3 regions of the Flintibacter sp. genome follow, and region 2 is predicted to be linked to each of the others. Evidence: riboswitches for the same ligand, from Rfam matches in the RefSeq annotation. Region 2 holds a riboswitch; each other region holds the start of a gene.
The links. A riboswitch is a leader RNA that binds a small molecule or an ion and turns the genes downstream of it on or off. The one in region 2 is predicted to bind ZMP and ZTP.

Region 1 (6,434 bases), on a different contig from region 2:
AGCACTTGGCTGAGGGTGATGTGCTCATCGGTCTTGCTTCCACCGGTGTCCACTCCAACGGCTTCTCCCTGGTGCGCAAGGTCTTTGACGTGGAGCACGCCGACCTCACCTCCCCCATGGACGAGCTGGGCGGCAAGAGCCTGGGCGAGACCCTGCTCACCCCCACCCGCATCTATGTCAAGGCCATTAAGGCCCTGCTGAAGGAGGGTGTGGACATCCACGCCATCAGCCACATCACCGGCGGCGGTTTCTATGAGAACGTGCCCCGCATGATGACCGAGGGCCTCACCGCCCAGATCAAGCTGGACTCCTTCCCCCGCCTGCCCATTTTCGACCTCATTGAGAAGAAGGGCGGCATCCCCGAGCGTGATATGTACAACACCTTCAACATGGGCATCGGCATGATCCTGGCCCTTCCCGCCCAGCAGGCCGCCCAGGCCCTGGAGATCCTGAAGGCCGCCGGCGAGCAGGCCTACCAGATCGGCCAGGTGGTCTCCGGCGAGGCTGGGGTGGAGCTGGTCTGAGGAGGTGCTCCCATGGCAAAGCGCATTGCCGTGCTGGTCTCCGGCGGCGGCACCAACCTTCAGTCTCTGATTGACGCCCAGGCCCGGGGTGAGATCGTGAACGGCGAGATTGCTGCTGTCATCGCCTCCAACCCCGACGCCTACGCCCTGGAGCGTGCCAAGAAGGCGGGCATCCCCACCTATGTGGTGGCCCGGAAGTCCTACCCCTCCAGCCAGGCCATGACCGTGGCTCTGGTGGAGCAGCTCCAGGCGCTGCATATCGACCTGGTGGTGCTGGCCGGTTTCATGGTCATCCTCACCAGCGAGATGGTACAGGCCTTCCCCAATGCCATTTTGAACGTCCATCCTGCCCTGATCCCCTCCTTTGCTGGTCCCGGCTGCTACGGACTTCATGTCCACGAGAAGGCCCTGGAGTACGGCGTGAAACTGTCGGGCGCCACCGTGCATTTTGTCTCCGAGGAGTGCGACGGCGGCCCCATCGTTGCCCAAAAGGCGGTTGAAGTGCTGCCCGACGACACACCCGAGGTGCTGCAGCGGCGGATCATGGAGAACTGCGAGTGGAAGCTGCTTCCCCAGGCCGTGTCTCTGTTCTGTCAGGGACGGCTGAAGGTAGAGGGCCGGACTGTCCGGATTCTGGACTGATCCCCCTTTTCGGTGCGCCCGCCCCTTTACAATGTAATCAAGCGGCATAACTGACGGAAGTGGAGTGACCACGGGGAGTGCCGCCTCTGAGAGCCGACCGTCTGGGCGCACCCGTTTGCACAAACGTGGTGCGCCCATTTGCTTATTTTGTGAAAAGGAGCTTACGTTATGGAACTTCTGAATTTTAACGACCTGCTGCGCAGCCACCCCTACCCCGGCCGTGGCATCATGCTGGGCAAGTCCGCCGACGGCGCCAAGGCCGTGGTAGTCTACTTCATCATGGGCCGCAGCGAGAACAGCCGCAACCGCATCTTTGAGGCCACCGAGGACGGCATCCGCACCCGGGCCTTTGACGAGAGCAAGATGGTGGACCCCTCCCTCATCATCTACCACCCCGTGCGCAAGGTGGGCGACACCCTGGTGGTCACCAACGGCGACCAGACCGACACCATCCGGGACGGCCTGCTGGAGGGCAAGAGCTACATCGAGGCTCTCCGCACCCGCTGCTACGAGCCCGACGGCCCCAACTACACCCCCCGCATCTCCGGCGTGGTGGAGAAGGACGGCGCCTTCTGCCTGTCCATCCTGAAGAGCGCCGACGGTGACCCCAGCTGCAACCACCGCTACTTCTACGAGTACGACGCCCCCCTGTCCGGTGAAGGCCGCTTCATCCACACCTACCAGGAGAACCTGGACCCCCTGCCCTCCTTTGAGGGCGAGCCCCGCCGGGTGGCCATCTCTGCTCCCGACGCTCAGGCTCTGGCCAAGGAGGTTTGGGAGAACCTGAACGAGGACAACAAGGTCTCCCTGTATGTCAGCTACATTGACCTCTCTTCGGGTCAGGCGGACACTGTGATCATCAACAAGCACCAGTAAGAAGGAGGCCCCCATGCTCTTGACCGACCCCATTCTGGAATTTCAGCGTGCCCGAGCCGCCGCTGCCTTCCAACCCCCGGTGCTCTGCTCCTCCAAGGCCTTTCCCCTTCTGCCTGAGCAAGGAAGATCAGCAGGCCGCCCGCACTCATCTGTCTGAGGTGTTCGGCATCACCGATAAGGACAGCCTGATCGCTTTCTGCCAGAACACGGTGCACATCCACCAGGAATATCTGGATTTTGAGTCCTTCTGGGAGGACCGCCCCAATTTCTCTCTGGATGAGCTGACCCCTCAGGCCCTGTCCGGCTTCCAGCGCCTGTCCGACTTTGCCCGGCAGTTCCAGCCCATTGTGGGCCGCCGAGGCTTTCTGGCCTGGGACATCAGCGAGACCCTGGGCTATCTCCGCTCCGCCTGTGCCTGCGAGCTTATCTCCATGGAGGAGTACCAGGAGCTGTCCCAGTATTGGGTAGACCAGGCCGCCGCCTTCCACAGCTGGGATGAGTACGCTGTGGACCTGGTATGCGGCGCCGCCTACTGGGCTTTCCGCATTGGAGGCGAGCAGGACGCCGTCTCCTACCGGGATCTGAACCTGCGCTTGGTGCGGGACCTGCTGGGCAGCAAGCAGGCTTGGTGCGGCCGCATGTGGCCCCGTCCTGCGGGAAAGAGCTATAAACTTTCCGAGCCGGAAATGCGGCCTCTCCTGAAGGATTGGGACGGCCCCGCCGCCTGTCTGGCTACCGACGAGATCACTGTCTCCGGCAAACCGGTAGGCTACTGCTACCGGGAAAAGCCGGAACGGGAGGGTCAGGACAGCGGCTGGCGCTTCTTTGCCGCTGTGGAGAGCGAAGAGTACCTCAGCGACCCCTCCCACATCGGAGTCTACTCCCTCAACACCATCTGCAATTATGACCCCGACCTGATCCCCCTGCTCAGCGCTCCCTACGGCAGTGCCTTTGCCCGTGGTGAGGACGGAGCCTTCCACTATGAACCCCTCAATCCCCAAGATTCCGATCAGAAAGGATGAAATACGATGACCGAACTGGAACTGAAATACGGCTGTAACCCCAACCAGAAGCCCGCCCGCATCTTCATGGAGGAGGGCGAGCTGCCCCTGAAGGTGCTCAACGGCAAGCCCGGCTACATCAACTTCATGGATGCCCTCAACTCCTGGCAGCTGGTCAAGGCCCTGAAGCAGGCCACCGGCCTGCCTGCCGCCGCCTCCTTCAAGCACGTCTCCCCCGCCGGTGCCGCCCTGGGTCTGCCCCTCACCGACGTGGAGCGCCATATCTACTTTGCCCCCGAGGGAGAGCTCTCCCCCATCGCCTGCGCCTACATCCGCGCCCGCGGTGCTGACCGTCTGTGCTCCTTTGGCGACTGGGCCGCTCTCAGCGACGTGTGCGACGCCGATACCGCCCGTTTCCTGGCCGCCGAGGTATCCGACGGCATCATCGCCCCCGGCTACACCCAGGAGGCTCTGGAGATCCTGAAGACCAAGCGTAAGGGCGGCTACAACGTGGTGGAGATCGACCCCAACTACACTCCCGCTCCTGTGGAGCGCCGCAACATCTTCGGCATCACCTTTGAGCAAGGCTACAACGACCTGGACATCAACGAGGAGATGCTTCAGAATATCGTCACCGCCAACAAGGACCTGCCCCAGCAGGCCAAGCACGATATGCTCCTCTCCCTCATCACCCTGAAGTACACCCAGTCCAACTCCGTGTGCTACGTGAAAAACGGCATGACCATCGGCGTGGGCGCCGGCCAGCAGAGCCGCATCCACTGCACCCGTTTGGCCGGCAACAAGGCCGACATCTGGTGGCTGCGTCAGCATCCGAAGGTCCTGGGCCTGCAGTTTGTGGACAACATCCGCCGTCCCGACCGGGATAACGCCATTGACATCTACATTTCCGATGAGCACGATGACATTCTGGCCGACGGTGTGTGGCAGAACACCTTCAAGGTGAAGCCTGAGGTGCTCACCGACGAGGAGAAGCAGGCCTGGATCGCTCAGATGTCCGGCGTGACCGTGGGCTCTGACGCCTTCTTCCCCTTCGGCGACAACGTGGAGCGCGCCCGCAAGTCCGGCGTACAGTACATTGCCCAGCCCGGCGGCTCCATCCGTGACCAGCAGGTCATCGACACCGCCGACAAGTACGGCATGGTGATGGCCTTTACCGGCATCCGGCTGTTCCATCATTAAAAATACCTCTAGGGGGGACGTTGTCCCCCCTAGATACGAACTTGGTTCCCAAGGAAACCAAGTTCGATCCCCCCCTCAAGGGCCGGGCATGTTCTGCGGAACATGCAGATGCGCTGACGCGCTCCGGCCCTCGCGGGCGGTAACCAGTTCCCCCCGCGTGCCCCCCTCCGCTCTCCGAGGGGAATTGGCGACAATTTTAGGCCTTTCTCTTACTAAATGAGGTGTTTGATATGAAAGTATTGGTAGTCGGCGGCGGCGGCCGTGAGCACGCCATCTGCTGGAAACTGGCTCAGAGCCCCAAGGTAACCGAGCTCTACTGCGCCCCCGGAAACGGCGGCATCGCCCAGGTAGCCACCTGTGTTCCCATCAAAGCCACCGATGTAGACGCCATGGTATCCTGGGCCAAGGAAAATGCCATGGACTTTGTCATGGTGGCTCCCGATGATCCTCTGGCTCTTGGTATGGTGGACGCCCTGGAGGCCGCCGGCATTCCCGCCTTCGGCCCTCGTGCCAACGCTGCCATCATTGAGGCCAGCAAGGCGTTCTCCAAAGAGCTGATGAAGAAGTACCACATCCCCACCGCCAAGTATGAGACCTTCACTGAGATGGACAAGGCTCTGGCCTACATCGACGAGCAGGGCGCCCCCATTGTAGTCAAGGCCGACGGTCTGGCTCTGGGCAAGGGCGTGGTGGTGACCTCCACTGTGGACGAGGCCAAGACCGCCGTCCGTGAGATGATGGAGGACCATAAATTCGGCCAGAGCGGCTCCACTGTGGTCATTGAGGAATGCATGGTTGGCCCCGAGGTCACCGTGCTGGCCTTCTGCGACGGCGAGCACCTGGTCCCCATGCTGTCCTCCCAGGATCACAAGCGCGCCTATGACGGCAACCTTGGCCCCAACACCGGCGGCATGGGCGCCTTCTGCCCCTCCCCCAAATACACTCCCGAAATCGCCAAGGAGTGCATGGAGAAGATTTTCCTGCCCACCGTGGCCGCTCTGAAGGCGGAAGGCCGTCCCTTCAAGGGTGTCATCTACTTCGGCCTGATGCTCACCAAGGACGGTCCCAAGGTGGTAGAGTACAACGCCCGCTTCGGCGACCCTGAGACCCAGCCCCTGCTGTCCATGCTGGACAGCGACCTCATGGACATCTTTGAGGCCTGCGTGAACGGCACCCTGGACCAGGTGGAGGTCAAGTGGAAGGACGGCGCTGCCTGCTGCATCGTGCTGGCTTCCGGCGGCTATCCGGTGAAGTACCAGAGCGGCTATCCCATCTCCGGTCTGGAGGAGGCGGGTAAGTCCGCCACCGTGTTCCACGCCGGTACCAAGCGCCAGGAGGACGGCACCATCGTCACCGCTGGCGGCCGTGTGCTGGGTGTGACTGCCCTGGGCGCTGACCTGGACGAGGCCATCTCCAACGCCTATGCCGCCTGTGCCCCCATCTCCTTCCAGGATATGCACATGCGCAAGGACATCGGTAAGGTATGAGTCAGCTTGCTCTCCAGGGCGTTGTCTTCGATGTGGACGGCGTTCTCTTTGATACGGAACGACTGACCAACCAGACCTGGTTGGCCGTAGGAAAGGAACTTGGCTGGCCCCAGATCGGCGAGTATTATCTGGAATTTGTGGGACAAAACCGCACGGATATTCATCAGAAAATGCTGGACCTCTTTGGCCCAGAGTTCCCAAAAGAGGAGTTTATGAAGACCTGCTCTGCCTATTCTCAGGCCAGAATGGAGCGGGAAGGCGTTCCCATGAAGCCAGGAGTACGGGAAATTCTGGACTTTCTGAAGGCCCGGAATATCCCCATCGCTTTGGCCACCTCCACCGGTCGGGAACGTACTTTGCGCCGCATGGAGCTAACCGGCCTCGGTTCCTACTTCTCCGCCATCATTACCGGCGATCAGGTGGTCCACAGCAAGCCCGACCCGGAGATCTACCAGCTGGCCTGCCGGGCACTGGGCACGGATCCCGCCCAGACAATTGCTGTGGAGGACTCCCGCAATGGAATTCTTTCCGCTTCTCAGGCAGGAATGAAGGTTATTATGGTTCCTGATATGATCCCCCCTACTCCGGAACTGGATGCACTGCTCTTTCGCCGCTGCGCCAGTTTGCTGGAGGTACGGAACTTTTTGATTCAGCAGCTGGATTCTTGATTCTTAAAACAGAGGACCGACCCCATAGGGTCGGTC
Region 2 (6,434 bases):
GGCGCAAGCGCAGGGTTCAATTTCTTCCTTCCGTTTCACACTTTTTTCCATTTAAAGCCCTCTCAGAAAAAAATTCAAGTTTTTTTAAAAACCTCTTGCATTCCCGAAAATTATCTGGTAAAATACCAGTCGATGCTTCATCGAAAGCGTACTCTCATAGCGAGGAGGTAAGCAACATGGCCAAATGTGAATTCTGCGACAAGGGCGTCACCTTCGGTATCAAGGTCTCCCACTCCCACCGCCGCTCCAACCGCACCTGGAAGCCCAACGTGAAGCGCGTGAAGGCGATTGTGAATGGGACTCCCACTCACGTGTACGTCTGCACCAGATGCCTCCGTTCCGGTAAGGTCACCCGCGCTGTGTAATTGGTATATGGCAAGATAAAATGTCCTGCGTCGTTTGGCGCAGGGCATTTTCTTTTTTCCCAAAATCCGCCATATGCCCCTTCTTTTGTCCCAAGACATTCCCTTTTTCCCCATTTTATGATATGATATCCTTAAAAAGGCGGCGCTAAGCGGCCCGTTCCCTTTCGCAGCCCAACAGGAGGCCCGTTATGTTTGTCAAAAATCCGGAATACTTTTTGGCCATCGTCAAGGAGCGCAGCATCTCCAAGGCGGCGGACCGTCTCTATCTCTCCCAGCCCTACCTCAGCCAGTATCTCGCCAAGCTGGAGGCCAATCTGGGTGTCACCCTACTGGACCGCTCCCACACCCCTCTGCATCTGACCGCCGCGGGAGAGCTTTTCCATGCCTATCTGGAACGCCAGGGCTATCTGGACCGGCAGCTGGAGAGCGACCTGCAGCAGCTGCAGGAGAAGAAACGCCAACAGCTGCACATCGGCGTGTCCACCTGGCGAGGCTCCACCCTGCTGCCCGATATCCTGCCCCGCTTTGCCGCCAAGTACCCCGACGTGCAGGTGGTCCTCCACGAGGCGCCGGTGCCCCAGCTGGGCAATCTGGCCGCCAGCAGCGTCACAGACTTCTGTCTGATGCACACACCGGGCAACCTCACCGACCTGAGCTATGAGCTGGTAATGCACGAGCGCATCCTCCTCATCTCCCACAAGGACCACCCCCTGGTCCAGGGCCTGGACAGCCCCTGCTCTGCTCCCCTCCCCTTCGGGGACCTGCGGCAGCTGGAGCACGAGCGGCTGATGATGCTGCCTGAGGATTGGCGTCTGTCCCGCCTGCTCTATAACACCTTCAACGTTCAGAACGTGGAGCCGGTGAATATCCTCACCACCACCAACAACACCACCGCCATCAATCTGGTGGCGGAGAACATGGGCTTCACTTTCCTGCCGGAGAGCGGCATCCACCGCACCCCCTATATGGACCGTCTGTCCTTCTTCACCGTGGGCGATCCCCCTCTCACCTGTCCGATGGCAGTGGTTTATAAGAAAAACAGTTTCCTCTCCCCCGCCACTCGGGCCTTCATCGCCCTCATCAAGGACTTTTACCGACAGTTTGACCGGGGCTCTGCCCTTTCGGACACTTGACGTGCCGAAAGAGGTGTGATACACTCACTACATAAGCTATACAACTGACGGAAGTGGAGTACCACATGAAGTATAGCGGACGCGTTCAGCGTCTTAATGCCGACCGTCTGGGCGCACGGAGTAAAAAACCGGTGCGCCCTTTTTTTGTGAAAAGGGCGCGGACAAAGGAGAAATTGTGTTATGTTGACCGATATTGAAATTGCACAGAGCACCCCCATGAAGCCCATTGGCGACATCGCCAAGACTGCCGGCGTGGCTGAGGAGTACCTGGAGTACTACGGCCGCTACAAGGCTAAGATCGACTACCGCCTGCTCAATGAGACGCAGGCTCCCAACGGCAAGCTGATCCTGGTCACCGCCATCAACCCCACCCCCGCCGGCGAGGGTAAGACCACCACCACGGTGGGTCTGGCCGACGCTCTGCGCCGCATGGGCAAGAACGCTCTGGTGGCCCTGCGCGAGCCCTCTCTGGGCCCGGTCTTCGGCGTCAAGGGCGGCGCTGCCGGCGGCGGATACGCTCAGGTGGTGCCTATGGAGGATATCAATCTCCACTTTACCGGCGACTTCCATGCCATCGGTGCGGCCAACAACCTGCTGGCCGCTATGCTGGACAACCACATTCAGCAAGGCAACGCCCTGGGGATTGACGTCAAGCGCATCACCTGGAAGCGGTGCGTGGACATGAACGACCGCCAGCTGCGCAACGTGGTGGACGGCCTGGGCGGACGGATGCAGGGCGTTCCCCGCGAGGACGGCTTTGACATCACCGTAGCCAGCGAGGTCATGGCAGTTCTGTGTCTGGCCACCTCCATCACCGATCTGAAGGAGCGCCTGAGCCGCATTATCGTGGGCTACACCTACGACGAGAAGCCGGTCACCGCCGGGGACCTGAAGGCCGCCGGTGCCATGGCCGCTCTGCTGAAGGACGCCCTCAAGCCCAACCTGGTCCAGACCCTGGAGGGTACTCCCGCCTTTATCCACGGCGGTCCTTTCGCCAACATCGCCCACGGCTGCAACTCCATCATGGCCACCCGTATGGCTCTGAAGCTGGGCGACTATGCCATCACTGAGGCCGGCTTCGGCGCCGACCTGGGTGCAGAGAAGTTCCTGGACATCAAGTGCCGCATGGCGGGCCTCACCCCCGATGCGGTGGTTGTGGTAGCCACGGTCCGCGCCCTGAAGCACCACGGCGGCGTGGCCAAGGCCGACCTGAACACCGAGAACCTGGAGGCTCTGGAGCGCGGCCTGCCCAACCTGCTGCGCCACGTGGAAAACATCACCAAGGTCTACGGTCTGCCCTGTGTGGTGGCCATCAACCGCTTCCCCACCGACACCGAGGCCGAGCTGAAGCTGGTGGAGGACAAGTGCCGGGCTCTGGGTGTCAACGTGGCCCTCAGCGAGGTCTGGGGCAAGGGCGGCGAGGGCGGCCTGGCCCTGGCCGAGGAAGTGGTGCGTCTGTGCGAGCAGCCCAACGACTTCCGCTTTGCCTACGACGCTGCGGCCTCCATTGAGGAAAAGCTCAACGCCATTGTCACCAAGGTGTACCACGGCGACGGCGTGGTCCTCACCCCCAACGCCCGCAAGCAGATGGCCCAGCTCACCGACCTGGGCTTCGGCGCTTTGCCCATCTGCATGGCTAAGACCCAGTATTCCTTCTCCGACGACCAGAAGCTGCTGGGCGCTCCCGATGGCTTCACCGTCACCGTACGCAACATTAAGGTGTCCGCCGGCGCCGGCTTCCTGGTAGCCCTGACGGGTGACATCATGACCATGCCTGGTCTGCCCAAGGTTCCCGCCGCCGAGAAGATCGATGTGGACGAGAACGGTAAAATCACCGGTCTGTTCTGATTGTAAACATAGAAAAACGGCGCGCCGAAGAAAACTTCGGCGCGCCGTTTTATTTGTTATTCTTCTTTGGATTCCGGTTTTACAGGCTCTTTCTTTCGCAGCCGCCGCACCACATCCTGTTTCAGCAGGGCATACAGCACCGAGGCCACCGGCACGCTGAGCAGCACGCCCAGCAGGCCGAACAGGCCGCCGCCCACCGTCACCGCCGTCAGCACCCAGATGCCCGGCAGGCCGATGGAGGTACCCACTACACGGGGATAGATCACATTGCCCTCGATCTGCTGGAGAATGGACAAAAAGATCAGGAAGATGATGGCCCGCACCGGGGACACCATTACCAGCAGGAAGGCAGAAAGGATCGCCCCGATATAAGCACCCGCCACCGGGATCAGGGCGGACACGCCCACAATAACGCCAATGAGAGCGGCGTAATCAGGCTGGATAAAGAAGGTACCCAATGCACACAGGCCGCCCAGGATGCAGGCCTCAATAGCCTGGCCGGAGACAAAGTTGGTAAAGGTCTCGGCAGTAAGGCGGATCACATCGCTGACCCAGGTCACATGCCGGTCGGGCAGATAGGCCCGCAGCAGTCTGCGGCCCTGGTCCAGCAGCTTTTCCCGCCCGGCCAGCATGTAGATAGAGAACACGATGGCCAGTACCAGGGTGACGAACATGGACAAAATACTACTGGTGACCACCATCACCTGGGAGGCAGCCGTGGTGACACTGGAGAGCACCCCATCCAAAAAGCTGCGCAGATAGCTGCTCAGGGAACTCAGGTCCAGAGAAGACAGATCCAGATACTCAGCGATCTTATTGATAATGGCCTGCAGATTGACCATATAGCCGCTGACACTGGCAGCAAACAGCTGAATACTGTCCACCACCTGAGGCAGTACAAAGGAAAACAGAGCCACAATAATCGCAATCATGGCCACATAGGAGGTAAGCACCGCCAACGGACGGCCCAGTTTCTTGAACCGCTCCCCCAGATTGCGTTCATAGTGGCGGCAGAAGAAGGCACAGGGCCGGTTGAGCACAAAGGCGATGGCAAAGCCCAGAAACAGCGGTCGGCAGCTGGTCAGGACCTGTCCTGCCAGATCCAGGATCACATCAAATTTGATCACCGCCAGCACCAGAAATACCGCATAGGTAATAATCAGCATCACGCTGCGCATCCATTTAATTGGCATAGAAAACCCCTTTCCCCGGGATCATACCCAGGCACATGCAAAACGCGATACCACTATACCATGCCCGCCCTTTGCCGTCAACATACCCTTCCGGTTCTATCCAGGCAAAAAAATCCCCAGCCGCGTGTATGCCCACGGCTGGGGGTTCCCCAAGGGTGATGCCTGTCCCTTTGGGTATTCTGGTGGCCAGAGAGATCTGAAAAGCCTGAGTGTGGGGAAGAAAGCAGGGAGGTGTGAGGAGGGGATGCTTTTGTTCTCTCGTCTCTAACCACCCATAGATTAGCATATGCTAACCATTTTGTCAACACTTTTTTAATCTGGCCAAACAGGCATATAAAAAGGGCCCGTCTCCACCTGGAGCGGGCCCCAATGATTGCTTATTTTTTGCTCAGCCGGTTCAGCGCCGCCTTGGCGGCCATCTGCTCGGCCACTCCCAGAAAAGCTGTGCTTTTCCGGGAACCCCATCATTTTAAATCCTCGGGCGGAATCAATCCGCCCTCCGGCAAGAAAATTCCCGGCCTCTGGCCAGGAATTTTGCTTGGACGCGCCCAAGGCGCGGCTCACTTTCGTTCGCAAGAGGCCCCGCCGTCACGCCTTCGGCTTTGACAGCTTCGCCATGGCCGCCTTGGCGGCCATCTGCTCGGCCTCTTTCTTGCTGTGCCCCTCGCCGGAGCCCACAGGCTCTCCGTTCAGATCCACGTCCACGAAGAAGCGCTTGGCGTGGTCGGGCCCCTGAGAGCCCACCAGCCGGTACTTGAGCACCTGTCCGCTCTCCCGCTGGACCAGTTCCTGGAGGGCGGTCTTGTAGTCCCGGGGACTGGTGATGCCCTCGATCTCCCGGCAGAGGATATACTTCTGGATGATCTTCCGGGCCGAGCCAATACCCCCGTCCAGATAGACCGCCGCCAGCACAGCCTCTACTGCGTCTGCCTGAATGGAAGGACGGGTACGGCCGCCGCCGGCCTCCTCCCCCTTGCCCAGCAGCAGGTAGGAACCCAGATCCAGGGCCTGCGCCACCTCTACCAGGCTCTCTTCGCACACCAGGGCGGCCCGCACCCGGGTCAGCTCTCCCTCGGGCAGATCGGGATGGCCCCGGTACAGGTGGTCGGCCACTACCATGCCCAGGATGGAGTCTCCCAAAAATTCCAGCCGCTCATTGCTCTGCAGCTTGCCCCGGCTCTCATTGGCGCAGGAGCTGTGGGTCAGAGCGTTTTCCAGCAGCTCCCGGTTTTGAAACTGGTAGCCCAGCTTTTCTTCTAAGGTGGTCATTGGTCGTTCCTCACTTTTTTCAAGGTAAGATAAGCAAAACTCCGCCCCAAGGCGGAGTTTCTGCTTATAATGTCTGGGAAATTAGTCGATCTTATTCTGCAGGAAGCGGACCAGATCGCCCACGGTCTTGATGGCAGAAGCTTCTTCCTCGGACATCTCGTCGATATCAAATTCCTCTTCCAGCGCCATAGACAAGTCCACAATATCCACAGAGTCCGCGTTCAGATCATCTTCAAAGGAGGTTTCCATGGTGATGGAATCCGCATCCACATTGAACTGCTCCGCGATCAGTGCGCATACCTTTTCAAAAATCATAGTAGCCTGCTCCTTTTGCTGTGCCCCAGGCACGTTTTTCTTTCCTTACTATATGCACATTCCCTCTGCCTGTCAATAGGGAATTGGCAATTTTTATGCAGGTGGGCAAAAGTGCCCAAGCGAGCATGTCTCCCTTACAGCTGAGTGACCTCCAGACGCATCACGTCCACATTGTCGGTAATACTCTCGATAATGCCGGAGGAGGCAAACTGTTTGGCCTGCCGCACGGCGTTCTTGATGGCGTAGGCATCGGAGGAACCGTGGGCCTTGATCACCGGCTTGGAGATGCCCAGCAGCGCGGTGCCGCCTAC
Region 3 (6,434 bases), on a different contig from region 2:
CTGGATATTTTAGGGGGAGAAAACGATGTCTGAAGCACTGCAATCCTTAGAGGCCGCACTTTATCCTATCGTGGTCAATATCAACACCTACCTGTCCAGCTATATTCTGGTCTTCCTGCTCATCGGCGTGGGTCTTTTCTATTCCATCCGCACCCGCTTTGTTCAGGTACGCTGCTTCGGCGAGGGCATGAAGAAGGTATTCGGAAATGTGTCTTTGCGCGGCGGACGGCAGGAGCAGGGTATGAGTTCCTTCCAGGCTCTGGCCACTGCCATCGCCGCTCAGGTGGGCACCGGCAACATCGTAGGCGGCTCCGGCGCCATTCTGGCCGGCGGTCCCGGCGCCATCTTCTGGATGTGGATCATCGCCTTCTTCGGCATGGCCACCATCTACGCCGAGGCTACTCTGGCCATCAAGACCCGCATCACCGATGAGAACGGCGACTTCCACGGCGGCCCCGTTTACTATATCACCACTGCCTTTAAGGGTGCTTTTGGTAAGTTCCTGGCCGCTTTCTTTGCGGTAGCTATCATTCTGGCTCTGGGCTTTATGGGCTGTATGGTCCAGTCCAACTCCATCGGCTCCACCTTCCAGACCGCCTTCGGCGTTCCCTCCTGGATCGTGGGCGTGGTGCTGGTCATCATCTGCGGCTTCATCTTTGTGGGCGGCGTGCAGCGTCTGGCCGCTGTCACCGAGAAGATCGTCCCTATCATGGCCGCTATCTTCCTGCTGGGCGCGCTGGCCGTACTGGTCATCCGCATCCAGTATATCCCCGCCACCTTCGCTATGATCTTCCAGTATGCCTTTGAGCCCCAGGCCATCATCGGCGGCGGCTTCGGTTACGCGCTGAAGGAAGCCATCAGCCAGGGCGCCAAGCGCGGCCTCTTTTCCAACGAGGCCGGCATGGGTTCCACCCCCCACGCTCACGCTCAGGCCAACGTGAAGGATCCCCACGACCAGGGCGTGGTAGCTATGGTCAGCGTGTTCATCGACACCTTTATCGTGCTGACCCTCAATGCTCTGGTAGTCATCTCCACTCTGTATACCCCCGGCGGCATTCTGGCCCAGGGCTACACCGAGGAGGTTTCCCAGGTCATCAACAAGACCAACCTGGCCCAGACCGCCTTTGGCACCGTGTTCGGCACCCAGGCCGGCGCCATGTTCGTGGCCGTTTGTCTGTTCTTCTTCGCCTTCTCCACGGTGCTGAGCTGGAACATGTTCGGCAAGATCAACATCATCTACCTCTTCGGCAAGAAGGCCGCTCCCGTCTATTCCGTCATCGCTCTGGTCTTTATCTTCCTGGGCACCCTCATGTCCAATGACCTGGTGTGGGAGCTCACCGACATGTTCAACAACCTCATGGTCATCCCCAACGCCATCGCCCTGTTTGCCTTGTCCGGCGTGGTGGTAAAGATTTGTCACATGAGCAAAAAGGCTTCCAAATAATTTTGTGCAGTTTTTATGAAAACATGAAAAAGACCGCCGTCCCCTTGACAGGGTCGGCGGTCTTTTGTTATCCTGAGGGCGGATCATATGACTGACGGAAGTGGGGAGACCACAGGGAGTATGATCGTCATGATGCCGACCGTCTGGGCGCCGAAAAGTGGCCCGGAAGGGCGGCTTTTTTGCGCCCTTTTTTGCCTATTCAGGGCGGAAAGGAAGTATTTTTCATGACTGGATTCATTCATTCGCTGGAGAGTATGGGACTGGTGGACGGCCCCGGTGTACGGGCAGTGGTCTTTCTTCAGGGCTGCCCTCTCCGCTGCCTCTACTGCCACAATCCGGACACTCAAACCTTCTCCGGCGGACAGGAGACTACGCCCGAGGCCCTGGTCAAACGGCTGCTCCGCTTCCGGCCTTATTTTGAATCTTCCGGCGGAGGCGTTACCTTCTCCGGTGGTGAGCCCCTCGGACAGTCTGACTTTCTGCTGGCGTGTCTGAAGCTGCTCAAAGCAGAGGGGGTACACACCTGCATCGACACCTGCGGCGTAGGCCAAGGTGACTACGAGGACATTCTCAAACACACCGACCTGGTGCTCTACGACGTAAAGCACCATCAAAGAGAGGGTTACCGGAAGATCACCGGCCGGGAGTTGGACCCCACCCCGGCCTTTGTGGAGGCGGTCCGGAAGGCAAACGTCCCCATGTGGGTGCGCCACGTGGTGGTCCCAGGCCTCACCGACAGCCGGGAGCATCTCACCTCCCTGGGCAAGTACATCGCCACCCTGCCCCGGGTGGAAAAGGTGGAACTCCTCCCCTACCACACCCTGGGCGTTCACAAGTATCAAACGCTTGGCATCCCCTATCCGTTGGAAGGGGTACCGCCGATGGACAAGACAGTACTGGAACCTTGGAACCGGCAGCTCAATGAAGCCTGCTGCCGGAACACAGACAACTAAGAAAGGAATGGGAGCTATGAGCATCGACGTCAACTGCACCGCTTGGAAGGGATTTCGCACCGGCGAATGGCGCCACCTGGTGAATGTGCGCAATTTCATTCAGAAAAACTACACCCCCTATCAGGGAGGGGATGACTTCCTGGCCCCCATCTCCCCCAAGACCGCCAAGGTCTGGGAGAAGGCAGAGGCCCTCATTCTGGAGGAGATCAAGAAGGGCATCATCGATGTAGAGACCCACGCTGTCTCCGGCATCGACAACTTTGCCCCCGGCTACATTGACAAGGACAACGAGGTCGTCGTGGGCCTTCAGACCGACGCCCCCCTCAAGCGCATCGTCAACCCCTTCGGCGGCATTCGCAACGCCGTCTCCGCCCTGGAGCAGTACGGCTACCATCTGGACCCGGAGATCGAGCGCCACTTCCGCCTCTACCGCAAGACCCATAACGAGGGCGTCTTTGACGCCTATCCCAAGCGTACCCGGGACGCCCGCCACGCCGGTCTGCTCACCGGCCTGCCCGACGCCTATGGCCGCGGCCGCATCGTGGGCGACTACCGCCGCGTCCCCCTGTACGGCACCGACTTCCTTATTGAAGAGAAGCAGAAGGATCTGGACATGCTGGACGGCCCCATGACCGACGAGCGCATCCGCCTGCGCGAAGAGGTCCAGATGCAGATCCGCGCTCTTCGTGAGATGGCCTCCATGGCCGCCAAGTACGGCTGCGACATCACCCGCCCCGCCGAAAACGCCCATGAGGCGGTGCAGAACCTGTACATGGCCTACCTGGCCGGTATCAAGGAAAATAACGGCGCCGCCACCTCCTTGGGCCGTGTGTCCACCTTCTTGGATATCTACATCCAGCGCGACCTGGACAACGGTCTGCTGGACGAGCAGGGCGCCCAGGAGCTCATCGACCAGTTTGTCATCAAGCTGCGCCTGGTGCGTCACCTGCGCACCCCCGAGTATAACGAGCTCTTCGGCGGCGACCCCACCTGGGTCACCGAGTCCATCGGCGGCATGGGCATTGACGGCCGAACCCTGGTCACCAAGAACTCCTTCCGGATGCTCCACACCCTTACCAACCTGGGCACTGCCCCCGAGCCCAACCTCACCGTTCTGTGGAGCAAGGACCTGCCTCAGGGCTTTAAGGACTACTGCTCCAAGATGAGTATTGCCACCGACTCCATCCAGTACGAGAGCGACGAGCTGATGCGCCCCATGTACGGCGACGACTACTGCATCGCCTGCTGTGTGTCCGCCATGGCGGTGGGCAAGCAGATGCAGTTCTTCGGCGCCCGGGCCAACCTGGCCAAGAGTCTGCTGTACGCCATCAACGGCGGCGTGGATGAGAAGAAGGGCGGCGTCATCGTCCCCGGCATCGAGCACGACATGGACGAAGTGCTGGACTATCCCAAGGTGCTGGCCAATTATAAAAAGGTACTGGCCTATGTGGCTGAGCTCTACGTGGACACCATCAACATCATCCACTATATGCACGACAAGTACGCCTACGAGAGCAGCCAGATGGCTCTTCATGACACTCTGGTAGAGCGGCTGGCCGCCTTCGGCGTGGCCGGCCTGTCCATCGCCGCCGACTCCCTGTCTGCCATCAAGTTTGCCAAGGTGCGCCCCATCCGCAACGAACAGGGCGTAGCTGTGGACTTCGCCATTGAAGGTGACTTCCCCAAGTACGGCAACGACGACGACCGGGTGGACGATATCGCCGTGGAGATCGTCTCCTACTTCTCCGCTGAGCTGAAAAAGCACCCCCTTTACCGCAATGCCATCCACACCCTCTCCGCCCTCACCATCACCTCCAACGTGATGTACGGCAAAAAGACCGGCGCCACCCCCGACGGCCGCAAGGCAGGCGAGCCCTTTGCCCCCGGCGCCAACCCCATGCACGGCCGTGACGTAAACGGCGCTCTGGCCTCCCTCAACTCGGTGGCCAAGATTCCCTACCGGGCCGTGTGTCAGGACGGCGTGTCCAATACCTTCTCCATCGTCCCCGAGGCCCTGGGCAAGGACGAGGACCAGCGCCGGGCCAACCTGGTGGCTATCCTGGACGGCTACTTTGTCCAGGGCGCCCACCACCTGAACGTGAACGTCCTGCACCGGGAAACTCTGCTGGACGCCATGGATCACCCCGAGAAGTATCCCAGCCTCACCATCCGTGTCTCCGGCTATGCGGTGAACTTCAACCGCCTCAGCCGGGAGCAGCAGCTGGAAGTCATCCAGCGCACCTTCCACAGCGCCATGTGATTTTTCCACACCTTCTGCCCCGCCGGTGCAAAACCGGCGGGTTTTTTTATCTTTACGCAGCGGGGGCAGACATGGTATGATGGGGGAAAACAAACATGTGGGAGGCGCCTCATGGCCGACTGGAAGAAAAATTCACTGCATGATCTGCACATCGACAGCTACACCGCCCAGGGCTTCGGTGTGGCCCGGCTGGATGGCCGGGTGGTCTTTATTCCCGGCACCATCCGGGGAGAGGACTGGAAGGTTCAGCTGTTAAAGGTACAAAAGAACATCGCCTGGGGCCGTGGCGTGGAGTTGCTCACCCCCTCTCCCGCTCGTGTGGAGCCCGACTGCCCCATCAGCGGCAAGTGCGGCGGCTGCCAATACCGTCACATGACCTACGAGGAGGAGCTGACGGCCAAGTGGGACCGGGTCAATGACGCCCTGCGGCGGCTGGGCGGCCTGGATTTGGAGCTGCCTCCGGTGCTTGGGGCGGAAGATTCCCTGCGCTACCGCAACAAGGTGCAGCTGCCCGTGGCCCAGGGAAAGCAGGGCCTGTCCATCGGCTACTTCCGTCCCCGGAGCCATGACGTGCTGGATGTGAAGGACTGCCCCCTCCAGCCTCTGGCGGTGACCCGGCTGCGAGAGGCCTTCAAGGCCTGGATGGAACAGTGGTCGGTGCCTGCCTATGACGAGAGCACCTGTCAGGGACTGATCCGTCACCTCTATGTGCGCACCAACCAGGCGGGACAGTCTTTGTGCTGTGTGGTTGCCAACGGGAAAAAGCTGCCCCAGGTTTCCGAATTGGTGGAGGCTCTGTGCAAAGTGGAACCGGGACTCATCGGTCTGGTTCTCAACATCAATCAGGCGGATACCAACGTAATTTTAGGTCCTGAGTACCGCACTTTGTGGGGCCAGGATTTCCTGGAGGAGACCCTGTGCGGTATGACCTTCCGGCTGTCCGTCCCCTCCTTTTTCCAGATCAACTGGGCTCAGACTCAGCGGCTCTATGCCCAGGCGGTGGATTTTGCCTCCCTCACTGGACAAGAGACCGTGCTGGACCTGTACTGCGGCATCGGCACCATCTCTCTGGCTTTGGCCCAGACGACGGGGCAGGTCATTGGGGCTGAGATCGTCCCCCAGGCCATTGAGGACGCTAAGGCCAATGCTGCACGCAACAAGGTGAATAATACCCGTTTTTTCTGCGGCGACGCGGGATCAGTGGCCGCTCAGCTTGCCCGGGAGGGTGTGCGTCCCCAAGTCATCTGCGTGGACCCACCCCGGAAGGGATTAGCACCGGAGGTACCCGCCATTTTGGCCTCCATGGCCCCGGAACGTATCGTCTATGTCTCCTGCGACCCGGCCACTCTGGCCCGGGACGCCAAGCGTCTGGAGGAGCTGGGCTACCGGGCAGTCAAGGTCCAGGCCGTGGACCTCTTCCCCCGCACCGCTCACGTGGAGACAGTCCTGCTCCTGGTCCGGGCAAACTGATCCCGGACCGATGTCCTTTGTTTATCCTATTTCCATTATATATAAAGGAGTGTTGTTTATGTACGAACTTTGGGAAGGCCTGAAGCGGGCCAAAGAGTACAAGTGGGTAGAGCTCTCTCACCCCCTGGACAACGACAGTCCCTTCTGGGCTGGAATTCCCGAGGGCTCGGTGGAGCTGTGCAAGACCGTGTATGACTGGGGCAACCCCATGCTGGATTGTCTCATCCAGACCTTCTGCTTCCCCGGTCAGTTCGGCACCCACATCGACTTCCCCAGCCACTTTGACAAAGAAGGCGTCTCCTCCGAG

Region 1: linked by a shared signal. The riboswitch ahead of ACLTXB_RS18005 (IMP cyclohydrolase) and the one ahead of ACLTXB_RS10390 (formate--tetrahydrofolate ligase) in region 2 are both predicted to bind ZMP and ZTP.
Region 3: linked by a shared signal. The riboswitch ahead of pflA (pyruvate formate-lyase-activating protein) and the one ahead of ACLTXB_RS10390 (formate--tetrahydrofolate ligase) in region 2 are both predicted to bind ZMP and ZTP.

What each region holds. Positions count from the first base shown of each region.
Region 1 covers NZ_JBKVXZ010000083.1:3,893-10,326, reverse strand. Annotated here, with positions in the region: partial or broken gene ACLTXB_RS18015 (phosphoribosylformylglycinamidine cyclo-ligase) at 1-524, shown strand, start outside; gene purN (phosphoribosylglycinamide formyltransferase) at 537-1,166, shown strand; ZMP/ZTP riboswitch at 1,203-1,280, shown strand; gene ACLTXB_RS18005 (IMP cyclohydrolase) at 1,335-2,042, shown strand; gene ACLTXB_RS18000 (immunity protein Imm33 domain-containing protein) at 2,090-3,064, shown strand; gene ACLTXB_RS17995 (phosphoribosylaminoimidazolecarboxamide formyltransferase) at 3,071-4,243, shown strand; gene purD (phosphoribosylamine--glycine ligase) at 4,474-5,730, shown strand; gene ACLTXB_RS17985 (HAD family hydrolase) at 5,727-6,398, shown strand.
Region 2 covers NZ_JBKVXZ010000026.1:2,691-9,124, reverse strand. Annotated here, with positions in the region: gene rpmB (50S ribosomal protein L28) at 177-365, shown strand; gene ACLTXB_RS10395 (LysR family transcriptional regulator) at 554-1,498, shown strand; ZMP/ZTP riboswitch at 1,529-1,618, shown strand; gene ACLTXB_RS10390 (formate--tetrahydrofolate ligase) at 1,679-3,346, shown strand; gene ACLTXB_RS10385 (AI-2E family transporter) at 3,403-4,539, opposite strand; gene rnc (ribonuclease III) at 5,128-5,808, opposite strand; gene acpP (acyl carrier protein) at 5,890-6,123, opposite strand; gene plsX (phosphate acyltransferase PlsX) at 6,258-6,434, opposite strand, start outside.
Region 3 covers NZ_JBKVXZ010000030.1:7,718-14,151, forward strand. Annotated here, with positions in the region: gene ACLTXB_RS11295 (alanine/glycine:cation symporter family protein) at 26-1,444, shown strand; ZMP/ZTP riboswitch at 1,522-1,600, shown strand; gene pflA (pyruvate formate-lyase-activating protein) at 1,669-2,397, shown strand; gene pflB (formate C-acetyltransferase) at 2,414-4,657, shown strand; gene rlmD (23S rRNA (uracil(1939)-C(5))-methyltransferase RlmD) at 4,769-6,127, shown strand; gene ACLTXB_RS11315 (cyclase family protein) at 6,186-6,434, shown strand, end outside.